4 regions of the Vibrio jasicida 090810c genome follow, and region 3 is predicted to be linked to each of the others. Evidence: predicted binding sites of a transcription regulator. Region 3 holds the regulator's gene; each other region holds the start of a gene.
What was found. The regulator CRP, encoded in region 3, controls carbon source genes, mostly activating them, when cyclic AMP is high. The targets are predictions, from matches to a motif close to TGTGANNNNNNTCACA.
Positions count from the first base shown of each region.

Region 1 (6,220 bases), on a different replicon from region 3:
ACCTAGCTCACCGATTGGGATATGTTTGATGAGGTCGGATTCAACACGGAATGCTTTTTTCTCGTAGTTGAGTGCTTCTTTAAATTGGCCTTGAGAAGAGCACACTTGACTCATTGCATTGTAAAAGCGATTGGCGATCAGTGGAGAGGAATACTCATTAATGCGCTTGCCTGTCGAGGATAAAAGCAGGTTTGCCAGAGATTGGTGTCCGATTTCGTTCAAGCAGTAAGCCGTTTCGATTTTCACCATGGTCGATAGCCATTGAGTGTGCTGCTTACCTGTCGAGTATTGAATATGTGAAATCGCAATCAGGGCTTGGTTGCACTCGTTTTGTAGACGCAATAACTTAGCACGGTATAAATGAATTTGGCTGGTGAGGTTTTTGTCACTCACCAAAATACTCAACTCTTCACATTCGCTAAGTAAGTCAGTTGCTGAACCAATGCGCTGTATACTGATATAGCAAGCTAACATGTAAAGCTTGTAACGCAACCTAAGCGAACGACTGCCAATAGCATGGTCTATAGCATCAATCTTTTGGTAGTAGCGTAGCGCCTTGTTATGGTCACCATAAGCGTCACACAAGTTGCCCATGCCAATAATGGCAAGTACGTATTCGTCGATATAACCGTATTCCACCGCAATGTTGGTGGAAGCTATGTATTCCGTTAACGCTGCGTTGTAATCGCCCTTTTCAACCAGACGATCGCTCAGGCTCGCTTTGACGGATAGAATGTCTTCGACATCCTCAGGCAATTTGAGTAAGTCTAAAGCTTGTCTAAGCTCTTCAATGCTGGTACTCAGCTGTTTGATTTTGCTGCGATATTCTGCGCTGATGATGTGGCAATGGGCTTTTTCACGATTTGTTGACGCGATATGAAAGCGGATATGTTCCCAAAGGATCAGCGCTTCTTCGCCAGTAACAGAAGAAGGGTCCATGCCTGCATCGGTCACTTTACTAAGCAGTTGTTCCATTCTTCATTACCTCAATGTGGCTTTCTTCCAATTGCTCCAATGTGAACGGGAAGGTCAGGATATCTTGCAGATAGAGGGTCGGTTTAGCTCCGGCTAAGCCACGTCGTTTCCAAGGGTAGATGTCTAACATGGCACAAACCGTGCGGTACAAGTCTTCTGCCGCTTGATCTTTCTCTGCGATCAACATGGCTAAGCGATCGCTGCTCAAACGAGAGATCAAGTCACTGGATGTCGTTAATGAGTGAACGAGCTCAGTACACACATCAAGGAAAGCTGGCTCAGTATGGCGGATCATAATGATCGCGTGGTTTGATTGCTTAAGCTCTGTTTTGAATAGAACCAGTTGCTCCCACCAATAGGTTTCGGATACAACGTTGGAGAACTGTTTTTCTGGATCGTATTCATGCTGGGCACGAATACGGTTAATGAGCTTTCTCGCGCGTTGCTCTAACTGACGTTTAGATCCTCGCGCTTTATCCATACTTACTCGATGCGTCTGCTCCTTGAGCATTTTAAGCGCATGTTTGCGATATTTTTGGAAGGCTTGGAAAGCGCCTTCATAATCGCCTTGTTCTTCTGCGACGCGCGATTGCTGAAAGCAGATTTGGCTGAGCAGTTCACCATTATCAAAGCTCAGGGCAGACTGCTCTGCAGATTGCAGTAAGGAGGCGGCGTTTTCTGTATTCTTGCGCAGCAATTCGAGTCGGGCTCGGCTGATGAAGGAGTGCGCTTTCATCCAAGTTAGGTCTTGTTCAATCGCGAGTTGATGCGCTTTCTGAGTCGCCTCTTCTGCTGCATCGAGACGTTCTAATCCCAGTAATGCCAATCCCTTAAAATCCCAAATTTCAGCTTGCCATGTGTTGTCGTCATGATCACGAAGTACCTCGGTAGCACCATCAAGCACCGTCAGCATTTCAACGAAGTTATTCAGCAGGTAATAATCCCATGCGAGTAGGATTCGAGCTTTGCCTTCTAACCATGCAATACGGACGTTGTTTGCCACTTTGACGGCTAATTCGTGTGTGGATGCGGCTAGTTTGTGTTCGTTGGTGATGCGCCAAACGTTACCAAGTCCGATAAGGGCCTCGATTTGGATTTCAATGTCATCAACCAATGCGGATTGTTCTAATGCATTTATCCAGTACTGTTGGGCGGAGTAGTATTTAGCTTGTCCCCAGTATTGCAAGGCGAAGAGGTGAAGGATTTCAGGTAAATGATCGTCGGTGTCGAGTTGAATTTGAAGGCTGTAGGCGTCTTTGACGAGTTTGAGCCCGTGTCGGTAGTCCATGCTACACCAACAGGCATGCGCCATGATGATCAATGCTCGAATTTCGCCATCAACAAATAGGATTTGCTCTGCACGAATTCTGCATTGTTCGGCGATTCGAAATGCGCGTTCCGGATCAGATTTTATCTGGCCATCGAGGGCGTTTAGCTCTGCTTCTAGCTGAATTTGGCTTTTATCCAACGTTCACATCCATGACTATCGAACTGGAATTTACACCTAAATATTATGTGGTTAGATGCGACTATCATTTCAGGTGTAGGAAGAATGCTACACCAATAAGGTATTGGGTACCGTAATATATACCGTGGTCAGCATCTATTTACCACATTTAAATGAGTAAAGTGTTAAATAGTCACGACAGCAGTTGTTTGATCGTCAGAGGTGCGTCCGTTACTTTCAGCCTCTGAGCGGCGGTAAGCCCTTGCTTATCTTGATAGCACAAATTATGCCAAGCTCTGAATATATCTAAAAGAGGTAATATGCCAGCAGGTCGTAATTTGCGACGTGGCTCGTTGATGAAGCTCTCAAACAGAAGCTGAAAACGATTTTGATAGAATTGAATGTGGCGTGTTGTCGCAACATTGAACCATGACTCAGGTTCATTATTGTCGCCAGCTAAGTAACAAATGCCTTTGTTTGCTTCGTATTGACGTGAAATCGCCCAACGATCTCGCCACCAACTCATGTAAGCAATGTCTACTTTGCCAAATGGCGCAGTCATATCCCAGTTTGCATCTTCTTCAACGTACATCAAGTCAACGTTTTTCTCTTGAATACGAGATAAACAAACGCTCAACGCGGCAGAGCGGAGCAGGGGATCTTGAGGCATGTAAATAGAAACCCGTTTCTCTGGGCAGCACATATCCAACACATGTAGGTAGTGAGCGTAAGAGGTATAAGGCGGGCGAATCAAAGCGCCTTTTGACGGGTAATGGAAAACAGAAAGGTTGCCCAGTGGGTCCTCTACGTTACCACGCGCCAAAATGGTTTGATACTTCTGGTCGATACGCTCGCGAAGTTTCTTCGAAGGCTCGCTGGGTGCTTCACTTGCTTCTGCGGTGTATTCCTGTGATACAAAACGTGACACTTCATCGTAAGGGTTATGATCCAGTGCTGCGACCGGCTCATCATTAGAAGAATAGTTCACATGCTGACATAGAATATAGCCAGAGTGTGCTTCACCAGAAGCGATCCAGTATACGCCGTTGTTGCTATGTGGTTGCAGGGAAACATAGTTCGACGCCAACTCATAGTGCTCAGCATGGTTTACCCAGCGAGCATCGATCGTTGCCAGTTTGCGGCGGCAGCGGCTAGCAATATGATCAACATGATCGTAAAAGGTTTTTGGATTAATGCTGAGTTTACGGCAGATCTCGCGAACGGAATAACCGGTAAACAACAAGCCCATCAAGTTCTCTTGGAACTGAAGCTTTTTATTGGCACCAGACCATTTATCGACAAAGGTACTTTGACACACTTTGCAGCGGTAACGTTGGCGATCGCCACTGTAACCGAAAGCGTGATAGAGGTGTTTATGAGTATGGACAGAAAGCCCAAAGTTATCGCAGTCATCGTTGCGACAAGCCGGTAATCCGTCACTGTGGACGTGACGCAGACGATGAAGCTCGTTCACTACATCGCGATTATTAAGTAAGGGGGGGAAAGCTCCACACTCACGGCATACCATCGCCGGACGTTTAGGGTTAGCATGTTGCAAAACGTATCGCTTTGCATCACTCAATCCAAAGTTGTCACACGCCAATGTTTTACAAAAGTTGAGTTGTAACCCATCTGCGTCCCTTGGCAGTTCGCCGTTAGACACAATCGCCCCCTCGGGATAATTCTTGCAGCCGGTCAGGCCCCGGCTGCTATTTACTACTTAGGTGTTTCTTAGATGTTGATTGCTGTTTCTAGAGCAACTTTCATCATGTCGTTGAACGACTTTTGACGCTCTTCAGAGCTTAGTTTTTCGCCACGGATGATGTGGTCAGAAACTGTTAGGATAGTTAGAGCTTTCGCGCCTAGGTCAGCAGCAACGCCGTAGATACCAGCCGCTTCCATGTCTACACCTAGGATGCCTAGTTTTTCCATCTTCTCGAACAGGTCTGCCTCTGGTGTGTAGAACAGGTCTGCAGAGAATACGTTGCCAACTTTAACTGGTACTTCTTGAGCACGCGCTTGGTTAACCGCTTCTTCTAGAAGACCGTAGTCAGCGATTGCAGCGAAGTCGTGGTTGTTGAAACGGATACGGTTAACTTTTGAGTCTGTAGATGCACCCATACCGATAACAACGTCCATTAGTTTCACGTCGTCACGTACTGCACCACAGCTACCTACACGGATAACGTTTTTCACGCCGTATTCAGCGATGAGTTCGTGTACGTAGATACAGCAAGATGGGATACCCATACCGTGGCCCATTACAGAAACTTTCTTACCTTTGTAAGTGCCAGTGAAGCCGAACATGTTGCGAACATCACAAACTTGTTTCACATCTTCTAGAAACGTTTCTGCAATGTATTTAGCGCGCAACGGGTCGCCTGGCATTAGAACTGTTTCAGCGAAATCACCTGGTTGTGCGTTGATATGTGGGGTTGCCATAAGTGCTCTCCAAAGTTTGGTTCTGGTAAAATGACTCTATTATAGAACGCTATTACCAATTCTGTTGAACTTGTTCGTTTTCGTTGAGGCAATAATATCGGGACGTGTAAAGGTGGCTTGAGAGTTAAGTCACAAAACGGTCTGTTCTAGTGTTTAAATATTCTGTTGATAACTAAATCTGTTGAAAGCAAAAAGGCAATCGATTTGCTTTTGAGCGATTTGTTGATTGTGTGCACAAAAAACCGTTTCGAAGCACAATATTTTCTGAGATCTCACTGATCGAATTCCTAGATAGCTCAGTAAAACGAATAAATTGTACAATTTATTTTCTTGTACAATTCAAATTCACTTGCTATAAGTTATACAACAAAACATTTTGTATAGGATGTGCCATCATGGAATCTTCAATCAAAGTCGGTATCAGCTCTTGTGTATTAGGTGAACGTGTACGTTTCGACTCAGGACATAAAATAAGTAACTTCGTAACAAAAGAACTCGACGGGTACTTTAGTTTCGTGCCGGTTTGTCCAGAAGTTGGCGTCGGTATGTCTGTGCCTCGTCCTACTATCCGCTTAGTCAGTAACGAAGAGCGAATTGCATTGGTTGAGACGAAAAATCCAGACAATGACCACACCGACAACATGCTCACTTATTCAGAAAATAAAGTGAATGAATTGCAAAGTGAGCAGTTGTGTGGGTACATCGTCTGCGCGAAGTCGCCAACCTGTGGTATGGAGCGAGTCAAGGTTTACAGTAAAAACAACGCTGCAAAAGAGGGGATTGGCTTGTACACCCGTACCTTGATGGAAAAAATGCCGTGGTTACCGGTAGAAGAAGACGGCCGCCTTAACGACCCAGTATTAAAAGAAAACTTCATTACGCGCATTTACTGTTTGAACGACTTCTATGAATCCATGGGTGGAGAACCAACACGCGGTAAAATCATCGCTTTTCACTCTCGTTACAAACTGACGTTGATGGCGCACCACCCAGAATCCTACCGCTCTCTGGGTAGGTTGGTGGCAGATGTCGCGAGCTATGAGATTGACGACTTCTTTAACGAGTATCGTTTGGGCTTAATGAAAGCGCTGCAAAACCGAGCGAGTCGCAAGAACAACACCAATGTTCTGATGCACCTACAAGGTTACTTCAAGCGTTCATTAACTGGTAAAGAAAGAGAAGAACTCGCGACAGTCATCAGTGATTACCGCACAGGATTGTTACCATTACTTGCCCCTTTAACGCTTATTAAGCATTATCTCAACACATACCCAGATGAGTATTTGCAACAGCAAAAATATCTAGAACCATACCCGCAGGAGATGAGATTACGTTATGGATTGTAGCCAAGAAGAA
Region 1 is NZ_CP025793.1:2,009,676-2,015,895, reverse strand. It holds gene C1S73_RS26420 (GGDEF domain-containing protein) at 1-975, opposite strand, end outside; gene C1S73_RS26415 (hypothetical protein) at 959-2,443, opposite strand; gene C1S73_RS26410 (lactate dehydrogenase) at 2,616-4,085, opposite strand; gene deoD (purine-nucleoside phosphorylase) at 4,154-4,864, opposite strand; gene C1S73_RS26395 (YbgA family protein) at 5,260-6,210, shown strand; gene C1S73_RS26390 (MerR family transcriptional regulator) at 6,200-6,220, shown strand, end outside.
Region 1: the regulator CRP is predicted to act here: its motif matches at 4,983-4,998, upstream of deoD (purine-nucleoside phosphorylase).

Region 2 (6,220 bases), 1.8 Mb from region 3:
CTCGCAACGCTCAATAGCGCAATGTGTCCCCGCTTTCACGTTGACCAAGTACCTTGCCGATTGGTTACGAGCTATTTTGGTAGCGGCACGCAATGGCTTCAAAATAGTACTGTCGATCGCTCTAAGTTGGGGCGCGGGAGTAACGGATTGCCAGATTCAGAGTCGGGCTTATATGACGTAGAGTCTGATATACAGCAACTTGCTTGTGGTGATGTTGCCCTTCTTAAGGGTGGGCGCTGGATAGGTAATGAGCATACGGGCTTGGTACACCGCTCACCGAACATTATGTCTAACGAAACCCGATTATTAATGACACTGGATTTTGGTTAGGAAAATACACAGCACTCGATATGCGCTCAAATAGCGCCAGTTATTTCAATAAAGAAATGCCTTACTGCTTACACGCTAACCAGACATAAATTATCGAGCTGATGCTTATACGACCTCTTTTTCATTTTCACAACTTCACCTTGCATCTTTCGTTGCGAGTCAAGGCGTTGAATGGTCTAATACTCCCATCGGTTCCGTAAACGGTAAGCAGAATGCACCAAGATAATCAGCCCACTTTTTTCTTCTTTGACTACGAGACTTGGGGTACAAGTCCAGCCAAAGATCGTCCGAGCCAATTCGCTGGTGTTCGTACAGATGAAAACTTCAATATCATCGGCGAACCATTAGTCATGTATTGCCGACCACCTGCTGATTACCTCCCTTCTCCCGAAGCAGCTTTGATTACCGGTATCACGCCGCAAAAAGCAATGCAAGAAGGCTTACCTGAGCCTGAGTTTATCGCTAAGATCCATGCAGAGCTTTCGAAGCCAAAGACAACTAGCCTTGGATATAACAGTATTCGTTTCGATGATGAAGTGACACGTTACACCTGTTACCGTAACTTTATCGACCCTTACGCATGGAGCTGGCAAAACGGCAACTCACGTTGGGATTTGTTGGACGTAATGCGCGCATGTCATGCGCTTCGGCCAGAAGGCGTGGAATGGCCAGAAAATGATGAAGGCTTTACCAGCTTTAAATTGGAACACTTGTCGGTAGCCAACGGTATCGAGCACAGTAACGCCCATGATGCGATGGCCGACGTCATTGCGACCATCGAAATGGCGAAGAAAGTCAAAGCGGCACAACCGAAGCTGTTTGATTACTTTTTCTCTATGCGTAACAAACGCAAACTGAACGACCTTGTTGATATCGTCAACATGACACCGTTAATGCACGTTTCTGGCATGTTAGGGCGTGAATGCCAGTATACAAGCTGGATCGTACCTGTCGCTTGGCATCCAACAAACAACAACGCCGTTATCACGATTGACTTGGCAAAAGATCCTCAGCCGATCCTCGACCTTTCGGCAGAAGAGCTAAAAGAACGCTTGTACACCAAACGCGATGAATTAGGAGACTTGCTTCCTGTTCCTGTCAAACTGGTGCATTTGAATAAGTGCCCTATTCTTGCTCCCGCAAAGACTTTGACAGCCGAAAACGCAGAGTTGATTGGTATTGATCGCCAAAAATGCTTAAGCAATCTTGCTTTACTTCGTCAGCATCCAGAGATCCGAGACAAACTTATTAGTCTATTCTCTATTGAGCGTGAATTCGAAAAGAGCGATGACGTTGATACGCAGCTGTACGATGGATTTTTCTCCCCAGCCGATCGAGCAGCAATGGATATCATCCGAGAAACGGATCCAAACAACCTCGCAGCTCTTGATATCGAATTCGACGATAAACGAATTAAACCACTGTTGTTCCGTTACCGTGCCCGTCACTACGCTGGCACACTGGATGAACAAGAACAAAGACGTTGGGCACAACACTGTCGTGAAGTTTTCGAAAGCCAAATTGAAGAGTACATGCTGAATTTAGAAAACTTAGTTCACGAACATGAAAGTGACGAAAAGAAGATAGCACTATTAAAATCTGTCTATCGTTACGTAGAGAGCCTAGCCTCCTAATTTCTTACCTTGTTCAAACGCACCTTCGGGTGTGTTTGTTGTTTTATATGCTGTCAAAATGATTAAAGACCGATTACTACAGCTGATCCATTTGCTTATTTCCCTCGCACTTATTATGGGAGCACTTGGTATCGGCAACACAATTCAAAAATTCGCTGGCATCTCCGTTCCCGGAAGTGTTCTTGGCATGCTTGTGCTGTTTTTCTCTATGACCCTTGGCTTAGTTAAAGTTGAATGGGTAAAGCCAGGAGCAACGCTTTTTATTCGTTACATGATCTTATTGTTCGTCCCAATCAGTGTTGGTTTGATGCAACACTTTGATATGTTGTTGGCAAACGCGCTCCCTATTATTGCGAGTGCAGTTGGCGGCTCACTGATTGTACTGGTCAGTTTGGCATGGTTCTTAGATTACTTGCTAAAGGAGAAGCATTAATATGTGGTTAATTGTCACTATTGTTGTTTTCCTCGCAGCACGTCAAATCGCCATTAAGGTCAATAATCCTATCGCGAATCCGCTACTGATCAGTATTGCTGTGTTAATTCCATTGCTTACCTTTTTGAAGGTACCGTTCGAGACTTACTATGCCGATAACGAGTACATCAGTTTCTTACTCCAACCCGCTGTTGTTGCGCTAGCGTATCCGCTCTATGAGCAACTGCCTCAAATCAAAGCCAATTGGCGCATTATCGCGCTGGCTTGTTCTTTAGGCAGCGTGATGTCTATGCTAACAACGACACTGATTGCCGTTGCATTCAAAGCAGATATTAGCCTCATTGCGAGTTTAGTGGGTAAATCGGTAACAACGCCTATCGCAATGGAGATCTCTAGCCACTTAGGTGGTGAAGCCGCTGTTGCCGCCATTCTTGTGCTTATTGTTGGCTTATTCGGTGCGATTTTGGCGTATCCAATCTTCAATCTTATCGGCATCAAACACCCTATTGCGCGCGGATTAACAATGGGTACTGTTTCCCACGCGCTTGGTACGGCAACTTGCGCAGAGAAACAACCCGGTGATGCTGCCTTTTCATCACTCGCACTCGTGTTGTGCGGTATTATCACATCGATACTTGCGCCAAGCTTCTTTGCTTTAGCCGTTTGGTTATACCAATAAAGATAAATGCCAAAGCCTGCTCTTTCTTGACGTAAATAGACTGAGCAGGCTTTAACTCCTTTCCAAAAAATTCGCAGTATGAATCTGAGTTGATATAGTTATTTATGGGATAGAGATAACGTTAAGCCTCTGTGCAATCGAATACATGTGTGAGCTCACTCTAACTATGTAACGTAAATTATCATTACAGACATTAACGTGATCTAAAGCACAGAACATTTCCATCTTTCGCATAGAATAACTGTCCATGCAATAACAAGGATTCGACATGAAAAGTCGCATTGAACAGGCGCTAGCAAGCGCTCCTGAAGCACTTTCAACACATCTTGCTCCTATCGTTCTCGCTGACGATTTTGATGCCACTATTTCTGAGCAACAGTTTGATGAGCTGCTGAACGCTACCAACCTTTCAGACAAAGAGCTTCGTGTTGCTCTACTTCCTTTTGCCGCAGCGTTTTCTTACGCTCCGATTTCTGAGTTTTATGTAGGTGCGATTGTTCGCGGCCTAACAGGTCGTCTTTATTTTGGCGCGAACATGGAGTTTTTCGGCGTTCAACTGGGTCAAACCGTTCATGCTGAGCAGTGCGCGATTAGCCACGCTTGGATGAAAGGCGAACATGGCGTAAAAGACATTACCATCAACTACAGCCCTTGTGGTCACTGCCGTCAGTTCATGAATGAACTAAGCACCGCGAAAGAACTGAAGATCCAATTACCAGAACGTGAAGAAAAGTCACTTCATCACTACCTTCCTGAAGCGTTTGGTCCAGCGGATCTAGGCATTGAGTCAGGTCTTATGGCTGAGGTGAAGCACGAGTTTGTTTGTGATGAAGACGATGCTTTAATCCAAAAAGCCGTCAATGCGATGAACATCAGCCACGCGCCATACACTAACAACTTAAGCGGTATTGCGCTTGAGATGAACAGCGGTCGCGTATTCCAAGGCGCGTATGCAGAGAATGCAGCGTTCAACCCTAGCCTTCCTCCACTTCAAGTTGCTCTGATTCAGATCTTGATGTCGGGTGAGCAGTTTGAAGACATCAAAGCAGCAGCCTTAGTTGAAAACTCACAAGGCAAGATCAGTCACCTAGCTGATACTCAATCAACGCTAGAAGCACTAAATCCTGATATTCCAGTGAGTTTTGTGAACGTTTAATTCATACGATGCTTAAGAGATAGGCTCTACTTGAAGTAGGGCCTTTTTTATTATCAAAAACCATGCGCAAACGTTTGCTTCATCCGTAAAAATCAGTATGATCCTCTGCAATTTCTGTTTCATCACTTTATTTTGTAAGGGAACACTATGTTCGGTACTGCTACTAGCACTCATGCTACCCGTGTATTACTTTTGGGCTCTGGCGAGCTTGGTAAAGAAGTGGCAATTGAATGTCAACGTCTTGGTTTGGAAGTAATCGCATGCGACCGTTATGCCGATGCTCCAGCGATGCAAGTGGCGCATCGTAGCTACGTCATCGACATGCTTGATGGTCAGGCACTGGAAGAGATCATCAACAAAGAGCAACCTGCTTACGTGGTTCCTGAAATTGAAGCTATCGCGACCGACAAATTAGTCGAATTAGAAGAAAAAGGCTTGAATGTTGTTCCTACAGCGAAAGCAACTAAGTTAACAATGAACCGTGAAGGCATTCGCCGTCTTGCTGCTGAAGAGTTGGCGCTAAACACTTCCCCTTATCAGTTTGCTGATAGCTTTGAGGACTTTAAAGCGGCAGTAGAACATGTTGGTATCCCATGTGTTGTGAAGCCAGTGATGAGCTCTTCAGGTAAAGGTCAAAGCGTTATCAAATCAGAAGAAGATGTTCAAACCGCGTGGGATTATGCACAAGAAGGTGGGCGTACAGGTGCTGGACGTGTGATTGTTGAAGGTTTTATTGACTTCGATTATGAAATCACACTGTTAACCGTGCGCGCAGCTGACGGAGTGCATTTCTGTGCTCCGATCGGGCATCGCCAAGAAGATGGTGATTACCGTGAATCATGGCAGCCACAAGCAATGTCAGACAACGCCATCAAAGCGGCTGAATACACAGCAGAGAAAGTCGTTAATGCACTAGGTGGCTACGGCATCTTTGGTGTAGAGCTATTTGTTAAAGGCGATAAGGTTATTTTTAATGAAGTTTCCCCTCGCCCACACGACACTGGCATGGTAACCATGATTTCTCAAGAAATGTCTGAATTTGCACTTCATGTTCGCGCGTTTACTGGTATGCCGATTAACAGCATCGTTCAGTATGGTCCTTCAGCATCAGCAGTCATTCTTGGGCAAGGCACCTCCACCGATATCCGCTTTGATAATATTGCAAAAGCGCTGGCTCAACCACAAACACAAGTTCGCTTGTTTGGTAAGCCAGAAATCGACGGTCGCCGTCGCTTAGGTGTCGTTTTAACTCGCCGTAAAACGATTGAAGATTCGATTGAAGATGCAGTGAACAGCGCATCTAAAGTACAGATCGTTTACTGATTTCGTTAATCAGCTCAATATGTACAAAAGCGCAGCTCAATTTGGCTGCGCTTTTTCTTTCTGTGGGTTCGAAAGCCCTTTATTCGCTCTCTATTAAGTACACTTCTTCAGAGAAGCGACTTAGACCTTTCTTCGCAATTTTCGGATGGTTTTCGTCGGCTTGGTCGACATTTAAACAAGTTACCTTATAACCCGTAAACAACTGTTCAATCTCTTCGACTGGCACGCTAAATGGAGGTCCTGACATCTCATCCTGTGGGTAGTTAAGAGTCACAAGTAAAATACGTCCGCCAGGGTTCAACAGTTGCTTAAGACGAACTACGTATTCTTCTCGCATCTCTTGAGGCAATGCAACCAAGGCTGCACGATCATAAATGATATCGGCTTTAGAAACTGGCGCAGTAAAAAAGTCACCTGTATAAATGGACAGCTCGTCGAACTGATACAGCTCATGCATGCCGTTAATCGACGTAACGGTCGGGGTATAGAAATGCTCAGCAAAAAATGCTCTTACCGCAATTTGGCTTAGCTCAACACCTTGAACCTCGTCATGTTTCGTCGCAAGCCAAATTAGGTCTTCAGACTTACCACACAGAGGAGCCAACACTATGTCTTCACGTTTTGGGTTGGTGCGTTGCCAAAATACTGGCAATAGTGGGTTTACA
Region 2 is NZ_CP025792.1:678,139-684,358, forward strand. It holds gene C1S73_RS03275 (DUF1826 domain-containing protein) at 1-330, shown strand, start outside; gene sbcB (exodeoxyribonuclease I) at 543-1,964, shown strand; gene C1S73_RS03285 (CidA/LrgA family protein) at 2,023-2,397, shown strand; gene C1S73_RS03290 (LrgB family protein) at 2,399-3,076, shown strand; gene cdd (cytidine deaminase) at 3,345-4,232, shown strand; gene purT (formate-dependent phosphoribosylglycinamide formyltransferase) at 4,380-5,555, shown strand; gene C1S73_RS03305 (thiopurine S-methyltransferase) at 5,635-6,220, opposite strand, start outside.
Region 2: the regulator CRP is predicted to act here: its motif matches at 3,225-3,240, upstream of cdd (cytidine deaminase).

Region 3 (6,220 bases):
AGACGCACAAGATTATTACGATCAATGTTCTGGCTTAAGCAAACTGCAACAGATCACTCTACCGACGCTGATAATCCACGCAAAAGACGATCCGTTTATGACGGAAGAAGTGATCCCGAAATTTGTGTTGCCAGATAACATCGATTACCGACTTTATGAGCATGGGGGGCATGTGGGTTTTCTTACGGGAACCGCTCTCAAACCAAAGTTTTGGTTAGAAGAAGCCCTACCTGCTTATTACGAAAGTATCGCTGCGGAGTACCTTTCTGCTGTATCCGTGCCACGAACACAGTAAACTACTTAGGCGCGCCAGACTCCAACCCAAGGCGCGCTTAAACATCATAAAAGTTTGAGGTATTTATGGTCATCCCTTGGCAAGACATCGCGCCAGAAACGCTGGAAAATTTGATTCGTGAATTCGTACTACGTGAAGGCACCGACTATGGCTCGGTCGAAGTTTCACTGCAAAGTAAAATCGATCAGGTCAAATACCAATTAGAAAAAGGTGAAGCAATCATCGTCTTTTCTGAGCTACATGAAACAGTAGATATTCAATTAAAAGCAAAGTTTTAGACCCTTCACATTTTACCGTATCCCACTCGATGACAAGGGCTTGTTACGTGCTATAGTGGGTTATCGACCGTGCAGCATACGCATGCTGCACTTTACAGGTAAGTAATTTTCGACAAGGTTTGTCATGTCAGCTAAACATCCAATCATTGCGGTTACTGGTTCATCCGGTGCCGGTACCACCACCACATCTGAAGCCTTCCGCAAGATGTTCAATATGATGAACGTCAAACCTGCATGGGTCGAAGGCGATAGCTTTCACCGTTTTACTCGTCCAGAAATGGACGTCGAAATCCGTAAAGCCCGCGAGCAAGGCAAACACATCAGTTACTTTGGTCCACAAGCCAATGACTTTCCGGGGTTAGAAGAGTTCTTTCGTCAGTTTGGTGAAGATGGCACTGGCAGCGTGCGCCGTTATCTGCACACCTTTGATGAAGCGGTCCCATATAACCAAATGCCGGGCACCTTTACACCTTGGCAAGATCTGCCAGAAAACAGTGATGTCTTGTTCTACGAAGGCTTGCATGGTGGCGTGGTGGATGGCGATGTCAATGTGGCACGTCACGTCGACTTTCTAATTGGCATGGTGCCAATCGTCAACTTAGAATGGATTCAAAAGTTCGTTCGTGACACGCGCGATCGTGGCCACTCAAGAGAAGCGGTCATGGATTCGATCGTGCGCTCAATGGATGACTACCTAAACTACATCACCCCGCAGTTCTCTCGAACGCACATCAACTTTCAGCGTGTCCCAACGGTGGATACATCCAACCCACTCAATGCCAAAGGCATACCAAGTTTAGATGAGAGTTTTGTTGTCATACGCCTTCGCGGCATAAAGAATGTCGACTTTCCTTATTTACTGGCAATGATTGATGGCTCATTCATGTCTCGCCACAATACTATTGTGGTACCGGGCGGTAAGATGAGCTTTGCAATGGAGCTCATAGTAAGGCCGATTCTGCAGCAACTTATCGAAACAGGGAAAATTGGCTAAAAACCTTGCCATCGTAGTGTTTACTTTTCATACCGTGATCATGTGCACAGTTTTGCTTACAAAATCTCAATGATGGCACGATTAAAATCAAGAAATCGTTTTCGAAAAAGGATACTATTTCTAACCGAAACACAAGAGAGCTTGCAGCATATAAAAAGTGCTCTTATTCTAGTAGGCCAATTCAGGCTTAGCTAAAATATGGATAGCGCAAGCGTACCCTGCAGAGGAAGTGAGATATTATGGTTCTAGGTAAACCTCAAACCGACCCAACATTAGAGTGGTTTCTTTCACACTGTCATATTCATAAGTACCCATCAAAAAGCACGCTAATTCACGCGGGCGAAAAAGCAGAGACTTTGTACTACATCGTTAAAGGCTCTGTTGCGGTTCTTATCAAAGACGAAGAAGGTAAGGAAATGATCCTTTCTTACCTAAACCAGGGCGACTTCATTGGTGAACTTGGTCTATTCGAAGAAGACCAAGAGCGTACAGCTTGGGTTCGCGCTAAATCTCCTTGTGAAGTGGCTGAGATTTCTTTCAAGAAATTCCGTCAACTTATCCAAGTTAACCCAGACATCCTAATGCGTCTTTCTGCGCAGATGGCTCGTCGTCTACAAGTTACTAGCCAAAAAGTGGGTGACCTAGCGTTCCTAGACGTAACTGGTCGTATCGCTCAGACTCTTCTGAACCTTGCTAAACAGCCAGATGCGATGACGCACCCAGACGGCATGCAAATCAAGATCACTCGTCAAGAAATCGGTCAAATCGTTGGCTGTTCTCGTGAGACAGTAGGTCGTATCTTGAAGATGCTAGAAGAGCAGAACCTAATTTCTGCGCACGGTAAAACTATCGTTGTTTACGGGACTCGTTAATCTCGATTAACGTTTAAAAAATTTAAAAGCCACCAAATGCAAGTTTGGTGGCTTTTTTGTTTTTTGGGAATCGGGAACGGAAAACAAAGAGCCGAGAATTGGGAACACTGCATTCCGAGATCGGACTTCATCCTCCGAGATATAGCCCTCTCAGATTCCGAGAGTTAAAACCTCCCGCAGCGAAGCATTCCGGCATCTAGAGGGCGTAGCCCGTTCTCGCCTCTTCTTTAACCGTTGGTGCTTTCGAAGATCTTATCTGCCGATGCAGCCACAAATCCTGGGTACAACTCACCGTTATCCATTGGATAGCGCTTAGCAAACTCGTAGAAGCCTCCAGGAATCACCTCAACACCTTCAGTAAAGGTCACTGGCACTTTGTCTGCCATGGTCGATGATTGCTCTAGTAACACCTCCGGCGTGCCTTTTACTTCACCGCCATTCTCGTTGATGGTGAACCCTACTTTACGTAGGTGGTCGTTCACTTGCTTTACTTCTTCATGCTGGTTGAGTTGATTCACACTCACTGTGAAGTGGTTTGCTCCGTAACCGTGCGCGGCAAGCCAAGAACCGTATTCACTCTCTTTCGCCAAGGTTTGGAAGTCAGCGTAACTGAGGTTCCACAAACGTCCGCCGTATAAGAAATCACTGCCGGTCAGTTTAGAAGCATCAACCTGCTCTACCAATTTATGAACAATGGCCTGTAGCTCCGGTGAGCACTCATCCACTTTCAATTCACTGATGAAGACTTTTGGTTGTTTTGGATCTGGGTGCTCAAAATGTTTTGCTACCAGCTTTTTGCTTTCAAATACGTAGTCACCACAGGCTTTGTAGCCCACCGCCAAGAATGGCTTCGCTAACGTTTCAATGCCTAGGGGATCGACATTAAACGTACGTAGAGCAATATGGTCATTAATCAGAGGCTCATCTTCTTGAAGAAGTTGATGGACTTTAGCAGCGGAAGGACAAAGACGTTTAATGTAGTCTTGCCATAGCGATTCAAATAACACATCGGGCGTCATAACGACTCCTTGTTATGCAATGTAGAGTTAGGGGTAAGAGAAGTTGACCGCTCGTTCACAGCCCGGAGGCTGTCCAGAATCACGAACGAGCGGTCATCAACCTGTGACGGTATGTGTGGCATAAGTGCCAGTCAGTCAACACGCACTGGAGAGTCTTAAGCTCGCCTTTGGCGTTTGCCAGCGCGCTTACCAGAATCCTAACTTGGTAAATAGCTCCGGCAGAGAGAAGCGGCGATACTTTGTCACCGCTTCGTTTTTCTCTATTACAGGTTTACACCCGGACTCAATGTGGCAGGCAAGACCGTCTCTTGTCCTTCCATTGATGCCATTGGATACGCACAGTAGTCTGCTGCGTAGTAAGCACTTGGACGTAGGTTGCCCGACGCACCCGGACCACCAAATGGTGCGTCACCACTTGCGCCCGTTAGCTGGCGGTTGCGGTTCACGATGCCGGCACGAATGTGGTCCACGAAGTATTCCCACTCTTGGTCGTCGGTTGAAACCAGACCCGCAGAAAGGCCAAAGCGTGTATCGTTAGCTAGTTCTACCGCTTTCTCTAGCCCTTCGTAGCGCACAACTTGCAGAAGTGGACCGAAGTACTCTTCATCTGGCAGTTCAGCAATGTTCGTCACATCAATAATTCCTGGAGAAACAAATGCCGCTTCGCCTGCTTTCGCTTCAATCAAGCTTTCTCCACCAAGTGCTTGTAGGTTTGCTTGTGCATCCAGAATGAATTTAGCTGCCGCGACCGAAATCTGTGGTCCCATAAATGGCGCAGGTTCTGCAAATGGTTGGCCGACTCTAATATTGAGTGTCGCTTCCACCAGCTTAGTAATGACGGCATCACCCTTGTCGCCAAATGGAATGTAAAGACGACGTGCACAAGTACAGCGCTGACCTGCACTGATAAAAGCCGATTGGATGATGGTATAAACCGTCGCATCTAGGTCGCCGTAGTTATCCGAGATAACCATCGGGTTATTGCCACCCATTTCAAGCGCCAGCATTTTGCCCGGCTGACCAGCAAACTGACGATGCAGAACATGACCTGTGTTTGCACTACCGGTGAATAGCACTCCATCAATGCCTTTCGCATCCGCAAGCGCAATGCCAGTTTCTTTCGCGCCTTGGACTAGGTTAATCACGCCTTTTGGTAGACCGACCTCCTCCCACAGCTTCATAGCGAGTTCACCCGTCCATGGCGTTTGCTCAGACGGTTTAAAGACAACGGTGTTACCAGCCAGTAGTGCTGGCACGATGTGACCGTTTGGCAAGTGACCTGGGAAGTTATAAGGACCGAATACCGCCATCACACCCAGTGGGCGGTGGCGCAATACAATTTGGTTGCCTGCGGCTTCACGTGCAGCTTCACCCGTACGGTCGTGGTAAGCACGGATGGAAATCGCAATTTTACCTGCCATTGCTGCCGCTTCGGTGCGTGTTTCCCAAATCGGCTTACCGGTTTCTTTGGCAATCACTTCGGCGATTTTTTCGCTGTGCTCTTTTACTTTTTCAGCAAAAGCCAACACGATCGCTTCTCGCTCTGCAAATGGGCGCTTCTTCCAGTCAACAAACGCTTCACGTGCCGCCGAAACCGCTTGGTTCACTTGTTCTGCCGTTGCACCGTTGCCTTGCCATATCACTTCTTGGTTGTACGGCGACAGAGACGTAAATCCTTCACCCTGACCTTGTACCCATTCACCTGCAATCCAATGTGTCATTGTTTCTATCCTTAAATTCTGTCGTCAGTTACTGCGGAAGAAGGCGAACAAAATCCCCTTCCTCAACCAAAAGCGCATCAGCAAGTTCAGGAGCCAATACAACGCTTTGCGTTTCAGCGTCGTAAGCCGCTTTTGCAGCTGCAGCACGGAAGTTCTCGAATGATGAGTTACACATCAAGAAGTCTTGAGTACTGGTATGCTCAGAGATTTTGACTTGGGCACGGAACGAGTGACGTACCGATTCGATATTGCGTAGATCACACTCCACCGTTGGGCCACCATCGAAGATGTCGACGTAACCACGGTTAGTAAAACCTTCGCGTTCAAGCAGCTTCAGAGCAGGACGCGTGTTATCGTGCACCTTACCTATTACGGCTTGTGCTTCTGGGCTTAGCAAGTTGATGTAGATTGGCAATTTCGGCATCAAATCAGCGATAAAACCTTTCTTACCGATACCGGTTAGATAATCCGCAAGCGTGAAATCGATAGAGAAGAAATGCTCTTGAAGCCATTGCCAGAATGGTGAGTTGCCCTGATCATCAGAAACACCACGCATTTCAGCAAAGATAGTTTCCGAGAAGCGTTCTGGGTGCTCTGCCATCATTAAGAAACGACACTTAGACATCAGACGCCCGTTCAAGCCACCACGGAATTTCTCGCGTAGGAACAAGGTACAGATTTCGCTGTTACCCGTGTAGTTGTTACCAAACGTCAGCAGCTTAACCACGTTGTTTACGCCAAGCTTTGGTGACGAGTGCACCACTTTACTGATGTGGTAAGAATAAAAAGGCACATCCCAGCCGATTGAAGCTTCAATACCTGTGGTACCTGCGACTTCACCAGTTTCAGATTCAAAGCCCACCATTAGGTAGCCTTCATCACCGGCTTCGTTCACGTCAGGTTTGCCAAAACTGTACTCTGAATGTTTAATTCGATTGGTTAACAGTTCTTCGTTAACCGGTAGAGATGTAAACCCATGACCAGACTCAACCGCACAGGTGTGCAGCGCGTCATAATCCGACATTGCGATAGGGCGAACTA
Region 3 is NZ_CP025792.1:2,556,013-2,562,232, reverse strand. It holds gene C1S73_RS12225 (hydrolase) at 1-295, shown strand, start outside; gene C1S73_RS12220 (YheU family protein) at 361-573, shown strand; gene C1S73_RS12215 (phosphoribulokinase) at 698-1,567, shown strand; gene crp (cAMP-activated global transcriptional regulator CRP) at 1,807-2,439, shown strand; gene C1S73_RS12205 (DUF1338 domain-containing protein) at 2,667-3,458, opposite strand; gene astD (succinylglutamate-semialdehyde dehydrogenase) at 3,722-5,179, opposite strand; gene astA (arginine N-succinyltransferase) at 5,208-6,220, opposite strand, start outside.

Region 4 (6,220 bases), 250 kb from region 3:
GCTCTCAAGATATGTTCTTACATAGTTTAGCCCTGAAAGCACAGAATCCGCCCTTTCTTTGCCACCAGACACGCAAATCACGTCTGGGTGCTGAGCAATGTTCAATTCAGGGTAATAAGGGTCGCCATCGGTAATTGCGATCACGACTTTAGAGATCCTCGGATGAGAAAGCAGCTTCTCTACTGTGTGCTCTAATACCGCTTTTCCGTCAATTAAGAGATATTGCTTAGGGCGATCAGCCTTCATACGGCTACCAACACCGGCCGCAGGTACAATCGCAACATGAGATGAAAACAACTTTGGCATGTTATTGCTCGTCCTCGTCAATAATACGATAGAAAGTCTCGCCATCTTTGACCAAACCTAACTCATGACGCGCACGTTCTTCAATCGCATCAAGACCTTGTCTCAGGTCATCAATTTCTGCGAACATCTCATTATTACGAGCTTGCAGCTTGCTGTTCACTTGTTGCTGCACTTCAATTTCATCTTCTACTGTGTAGTAGTCAGTCACCCCGTTTTTGCCAAACCATAGGGTATATTGGAGCCAGCCAAACAGTAACGTAAGGGCTAAAACAAAGATTCGCATATCGCTGCTAACATTCTGTACCGGAAGGGATTAGATAAGGTGACATATATAGCATAAATGCGTGGTTGGCTCTAGGGCAGAAAAAGAGACTCACACGCTCCTTACAGGAAAAAAGCAGCAAAATGAAACAAAGAGATTTCCGACTCCCTCCTTCGTCGTTCTAGGGAATGACAAATGAACGTGAACGACAGACATCAAAATGCAAAGTTAGCTCCCGCCTATCTAAGCGATGCGTTTACGTATCTCAGATACAAAAACGCCTCGCAAATGCGAGGCGTTTTTTAAAGCGTTAAGCTAATAATTTAGAAACCTAAATTATTGACCTTTAACTTCTTTAAGACCGTTGAAAGGAGCGCGCTCACCTAGAGCTTCCTCGATACGGATAAGTTGGTTGTACTTAGCAACACGGTCAGAACGGCTCATAGAACCAGTTTTGATTTGACCTGCAGCTGTACCTACCGCTAGATCAGCGATAGTTGCATCTTCAGTTTCGCCAGAACGGTGAGAGATTACTGCTGTGTAACCTGCGTCTTTAGCCATCTTGATTGCAGCTAGAGTCTCAGTTAGAGAACCGATTTGGTTGAACTTGATAAGGATAGAGTTAGCTACGCCTTTCTCGATACCTTCAGCAAGGATCTTAGTGTTAGTAACGAATAGATCGTCACCTACTAGTTGAAGCTTGTCACCTAGTAGTTCAGTTTGGTGCTTGAAGCCAGCCCAATCAGACTCGTCTAGACCGTCTTCGATAGAAACGATTGGGAATTGGTTAGCTAGCTCAGCTAGGTAGTGGTTGAACTCTTCAGAAGTGAAAGTTTTACCTTCACCTTTCATGTTGTAGATGCCAGCTTCTTTGTCGAAGAACTCAGATGCAGCACAGTCCATAGCTAGAGTAACGTCTTTACCTAGTTCGTAACCAGCAGCTGCAACAGCTTCTGCGATAACTTCTAGAGCTTCAGCGTTAGACTTAAGGTTAGGAGCGAAACCACCTTCGTCACCAACTGCAGTGCTGTAGCCTTTAGACTTAAGAACTTTAGCTAGGTTGTGGAATACTTCAGCACCGATACGTAGACCTTCTTTAAGAGTCTTAGCACCAACTGGTTGGATCATGAACTCTTGGATGTCAACGTTGTTATCTGCGTGCTCACCACCGTTGATGATGTTCATCATTGGTAGAGGCATAGAGAACTGACCAGCTGTACCGTTTAGCTCAGCGATGTGCTCGTATAGAGGCATGCCTTTAGCAGCAGCTGCTGCTTTAGCGTTTGCTAGAGAAACAGCTAGGATAGCGTTCGCACCGAATTTAGATTTGTTTTCAGTACCGTCTAGGTCGATCATTACTGCATCGATTGCAGCTTGATCTTTCGCGTCTTTACCAACTAGAGCTTCAGCGATTGGGCCGTTTACAGCTTCGATAGCTTTAAGAACACCTTTACCTAGGAAACGTGCTTTGTCGCCGTCACGTAGCTCAAGAGCTTCGCGAGAACCAGTAGATGCGCCAGATGGAGCAGCAGCCATACCTACGAAACCGCCTTCTAGGTGTACTTCAGCTTCTACAGTTGGGTTACCACGTGAATCGATGATTTCACGACCTAGAACTTTAACGATCTTAGACATTGAATGTTTCCTTCTCGTTGAATATATAATGTCAAAATTAAAGGCAGCAACACAGCTTACGTTACTGCCTGTATTCCTTACTTACTTCTCGAAATCGCCACGCTGGTATTCGCCAGCTGCTTTCACGAAACCTGCGAACAATGGGTGACCATCACGCGGTGTTGACGTGAACTCTGGGTGGAATTGAGCCGCTACGAACCATGGGTGAGCTGGGTTCTCAATTACTTCTACCAGTTTCTTGTCTGCTGACAAGCCAGATACTTTAAGGCCTGCTTTTTCGATTTGCGGACGAAGATTGTTGTTCACTTCATAACGGTGACGGTGACGCTCATGAATTGTCGCGTTGCCGTATAGTTCACGAGCTTTCGTACCTTTTTCTAGGTGACATAGCTGTGAACCAAGACGCATAGTACCACCAAGATCAGACTTCTCGGTACGTTCTTCAACTTTACCTTCGCCATCAACCCACTCTGTGATTAAACCTACCACAGGGTACTTCGTCTCTTTGTTAAATTCTGTTGAATGTGCACCTTCCATACCCGCTACGTTACGTGCGTATTCGATCAGTGCCACTTGCATGCCTAGACAGATACCTAGGTAAGGAACGTTGTTTTCACGAGCGTATTGAGCTGCGCGAATCTTACCTTCGATACCACGGTCACCGAAACCGCCAGGAACAAGGATTGCGTCTAGACCTTCTAGGATCTCAACACCTTTGTTCTCTACATCTTGAGAATCAACGTACTGAATCTTAACGCTCAGACGGTTCTTAAGACCAGCATGTTTCAACGCTTCGTTTACTGATTTGTATGCATCTGGTAGTTCAATGTACTTACCAACCATACCAATCGTCACTTCTGCCGTTGGGTTAGCTTCTTCGTAAATTACTTGTTCCCACTCAGACAGGTTAGCTTCTGGCGCATTGATGCCAAAGCGAGCACAAACAAGATCGTCTAGACCTTGAGCTTTGATTAGCTGAGGGATCTTGTAGATAGAATCTACATCTTTCATTGAGATAACTGCTTTTTCTTGTACGTTACAGAAAAGAGCAATTTTCTTACGTTCGTTAGCAGGGATCATACGATCGCTACGACAAACTAGAATATCTGGTTGGATGCCGATAGATAGCAGCTCTTTAACAGAGTGCTGAGTTGGCTTAGTTTTCACTTCGCCCGCAGCTGCTAGGTAAGGAACTAGAGTTAGGTGCATGAACATTGCGCGTTCACGGCCTAGTTCTACAGCAAGCTGACGAATAGCTTCCATAAATGGTAGTGATTCGATATCACCTACCGTACCACCGACTTCAACGATAGCAACATCATGGCCTTCAGAACCTGCGATTACGCGGTCTTTGATAGCGTTAGTGATGTGAGGGATAACCTGAATGGTTGCACCTAGGTAATCGCCGCGACGTTCTTTACGTAGTACGTCTGCATAAACACGACCTGCAGTGAAGTTGTTACGCTTCGTCATCTTGGTGCGGATGAAACGCTCGTAGTGACCAAGGTCAAGGTCAGTCTCTGCGCCATCTTCCGTAACGAACACTTCACCGTGTTGAGTTGGGCTCATTGTGCCTGGATCAACGTTGATGTAAGGGTCAAGCTTCATCATAGTCACTTTAAGACCACGAGCTTCTAGAATAGCGGCAAGAGATGCTGCTGCAATACCTTTACCTAGAGAGGATACAACCCCGCCAGTAACAAAAATGTAATTTGTCGTCATGTTTAACCTGAAATTGGTTGAATGAGGGAAATGGAGTGCTTCTGGACGGGACGTAAATATACCAGAAGCTCCTTAACGCCACAACGTGAAATCTATCACACCGGAATTTTTTATTTTTTGCTTCAAATCAAAGTCGAGTATTCATGCAATTTCAGCTTTGCTCTTCTCGTTTCACTTCATCCCACATCGAATCGAGTTCATCTAGAGTAAAGTCTGTGAGTTGCTTACCGTGCGCTGCAACTTTAGTTTCCACGCCTTTAAAGCGTCTTGAGAACTTTAGATTTGCTTTGGCCAAAGCGACTTCAGGGTCTTTGCCTAAGTGACGAGATAGGTTGACGGTCGCAAATAATAAGTCCCCCAACTCAAGCTCTACCTTGGTTTCATCGGGGTTGACTTGAAGCGCCTCTTCCATCACTTCTTCAATTTCCTCTTGTACCTTCCCGACTACAGGACCCAGAGAGTCCCAATCAAAACCATATTTAGCGCATTTCTTTTGAATTTTTGTAGCACGAGAAAGCGCAGGTAGAGAGTTCGGTATTGAGTCTAGAATACTTTCCTCAGCTTTGCCTACTTGTGCTTTTTCTTTGGCTTTTTCCGCTTCCCAATTAGCGTTAATTTCTTCATCAGATTCAAACTCAACATCAGAAAAAACATGAGGATGACGACGAGTCAGTTTTTCATTCACAGTTTCGACGACGTCAGAAAAATCAAACAGCCCCTGTTCTTTTGCTATTTGGCTGTAGAAAATCACTTGGAACAATAAGTCACCCAACTCTTCTTGTAAGTTCGGCCAATCACGGTTTTGAATCGCATCCACCACTTCATAAGTTTCTTCAATGGTGTGCGGAACAATGGTGTCGAAGTTCTGCTTTAAGTCCCATGGGCAACCGCCGTCTGGGTCACGCAACTTCGCCATGATTTGTTCTAACTGTTCAATTGGATGACTCATTTTCTCTGTTCCTTTAAACCTTTCTATCTAAAGAAAAAGGTGAGCAGCCAAAACCACTCACCTTTGTTATATGTTGATCAATTCTCTAAATAATTGAAGCTGTAGCTAGGCTGCAAGCGAGCGAGACTCCTGAGCATAGCTTGCCTATGTGATGGAGCGAGTGAGCGTAGGCAACAACGCTATCAGCTTCAAGTATGACGAGAATTTTAGCCTAAGCGTTTCACCGACATAACATCCTTAATCTGCTCAACACGTTTCGAAACTCGTGAGAACACTTCAAGGTTGGTCACTTCAAGGTCAAAGTCCATGATCGACATTTGCGTGCGGTAATCGACGCGGCTCTTCATACTGGTGACTTTGATTTTCTCGTTCGCAAACAGAGTTGTGATGTCTTTTAGCAGACCGCCACGCTCCATTGCTTCAACACGAACCGTCAAGATGTAAGAACCGACAAAGCCGCTGCCCCAGACGGTATCGATGATACGTTCTGGTGCGTGATGGCGAAGCTCCTCTAGTTGCTCACAGTCACTGCGGTGGACCGAAATACCGCGACCTTGGGTGATGTAACCGGCAATCTCATCACCTGGGATCGGCTGACAACAACGCGCTAGGTGTGTCATTAGGTTATCGACACCTTCAACTACGACTGCATCTTTCTTCGGACGACTTTGTGCTGGCGCGCGATTTTCTGCTTCTTGCAGTTTTTCTAGCGCTTGTTGGTCTTCCTCTTCGGCGGTTGGTTTGTTTACCAAGGCGTTGATGTGGTTGATGATTTGGTTGATACGCAAGTCACCACTACCAATACCAACATACAATTCATCGGCACTATTAACGTTAAAGCGTTTCAGCGCGTAGTTATCAGCATCTTTCAATGTCGCGCCGATTTTCGCCAGTTCGTGCTCTAGAATTTCACGACCCGCTTCTAGGTTCTTCTCACGACTTTGCTTGCGGAACCATGCGTTGATCTTCGCACGCGCTCGGCTTGACGTCACAAAGCCAAGCGATGGGTTTAACCAGTCTCGTGAAGGGTTTGGTTCTTTCTGGGTGATGATTTCCACCTGATCGCCCATTTGCAGTTTATGGGTGAACGGTACGATACGACCTGCCACTTTAGCACCGATACAACGATGCCCTACTTCTGAGTGAATGTGGTAAGCGAAGTCTAATGGGGTTGCGCCCATCGGTAGGTCGACGACATCACCACGTGGGGTAAAGGCATACACGCGGTCGTCAAATACCTGACTACGCAGCTCGTCCAACATCTCGCCAGAGTCGGACATTTCTTCTTGCCAGTCGAGTAGCTTACGTAGCCACGTGATCTTCTCATCGTAACCGCTGCGGCTGCT
Region 4 is NZ_CP025792.1:2,810,887-2,817,106, reverse strand. It holds gene ispD (2-C-methyl-D-erythritol 4-phosphate cytidylyltransferase) at 1-306, opposite strand, end outside; gene ftsB (cell division protein FtsB) at 308-589, opposite strand; gene eno (phosphopyruvate hydratase) at 905-2,203, opposite strand; gene C1S73_RS13505 (CTP synthase) at 2,285-3,925, opposite strand; gene mazG (nucleoside triphosphate pyrophosphohydrolase) at 4,077-4,874, opposite strand; gene relA (GTP diphosphokinase) at 5,081-6,220, opposite strand, start outside.
Region 4: the regulator CRP is predicted to act here: its motif matches at 4,010-4,025, upstream of C1S73_RS13505 (CTP synthase).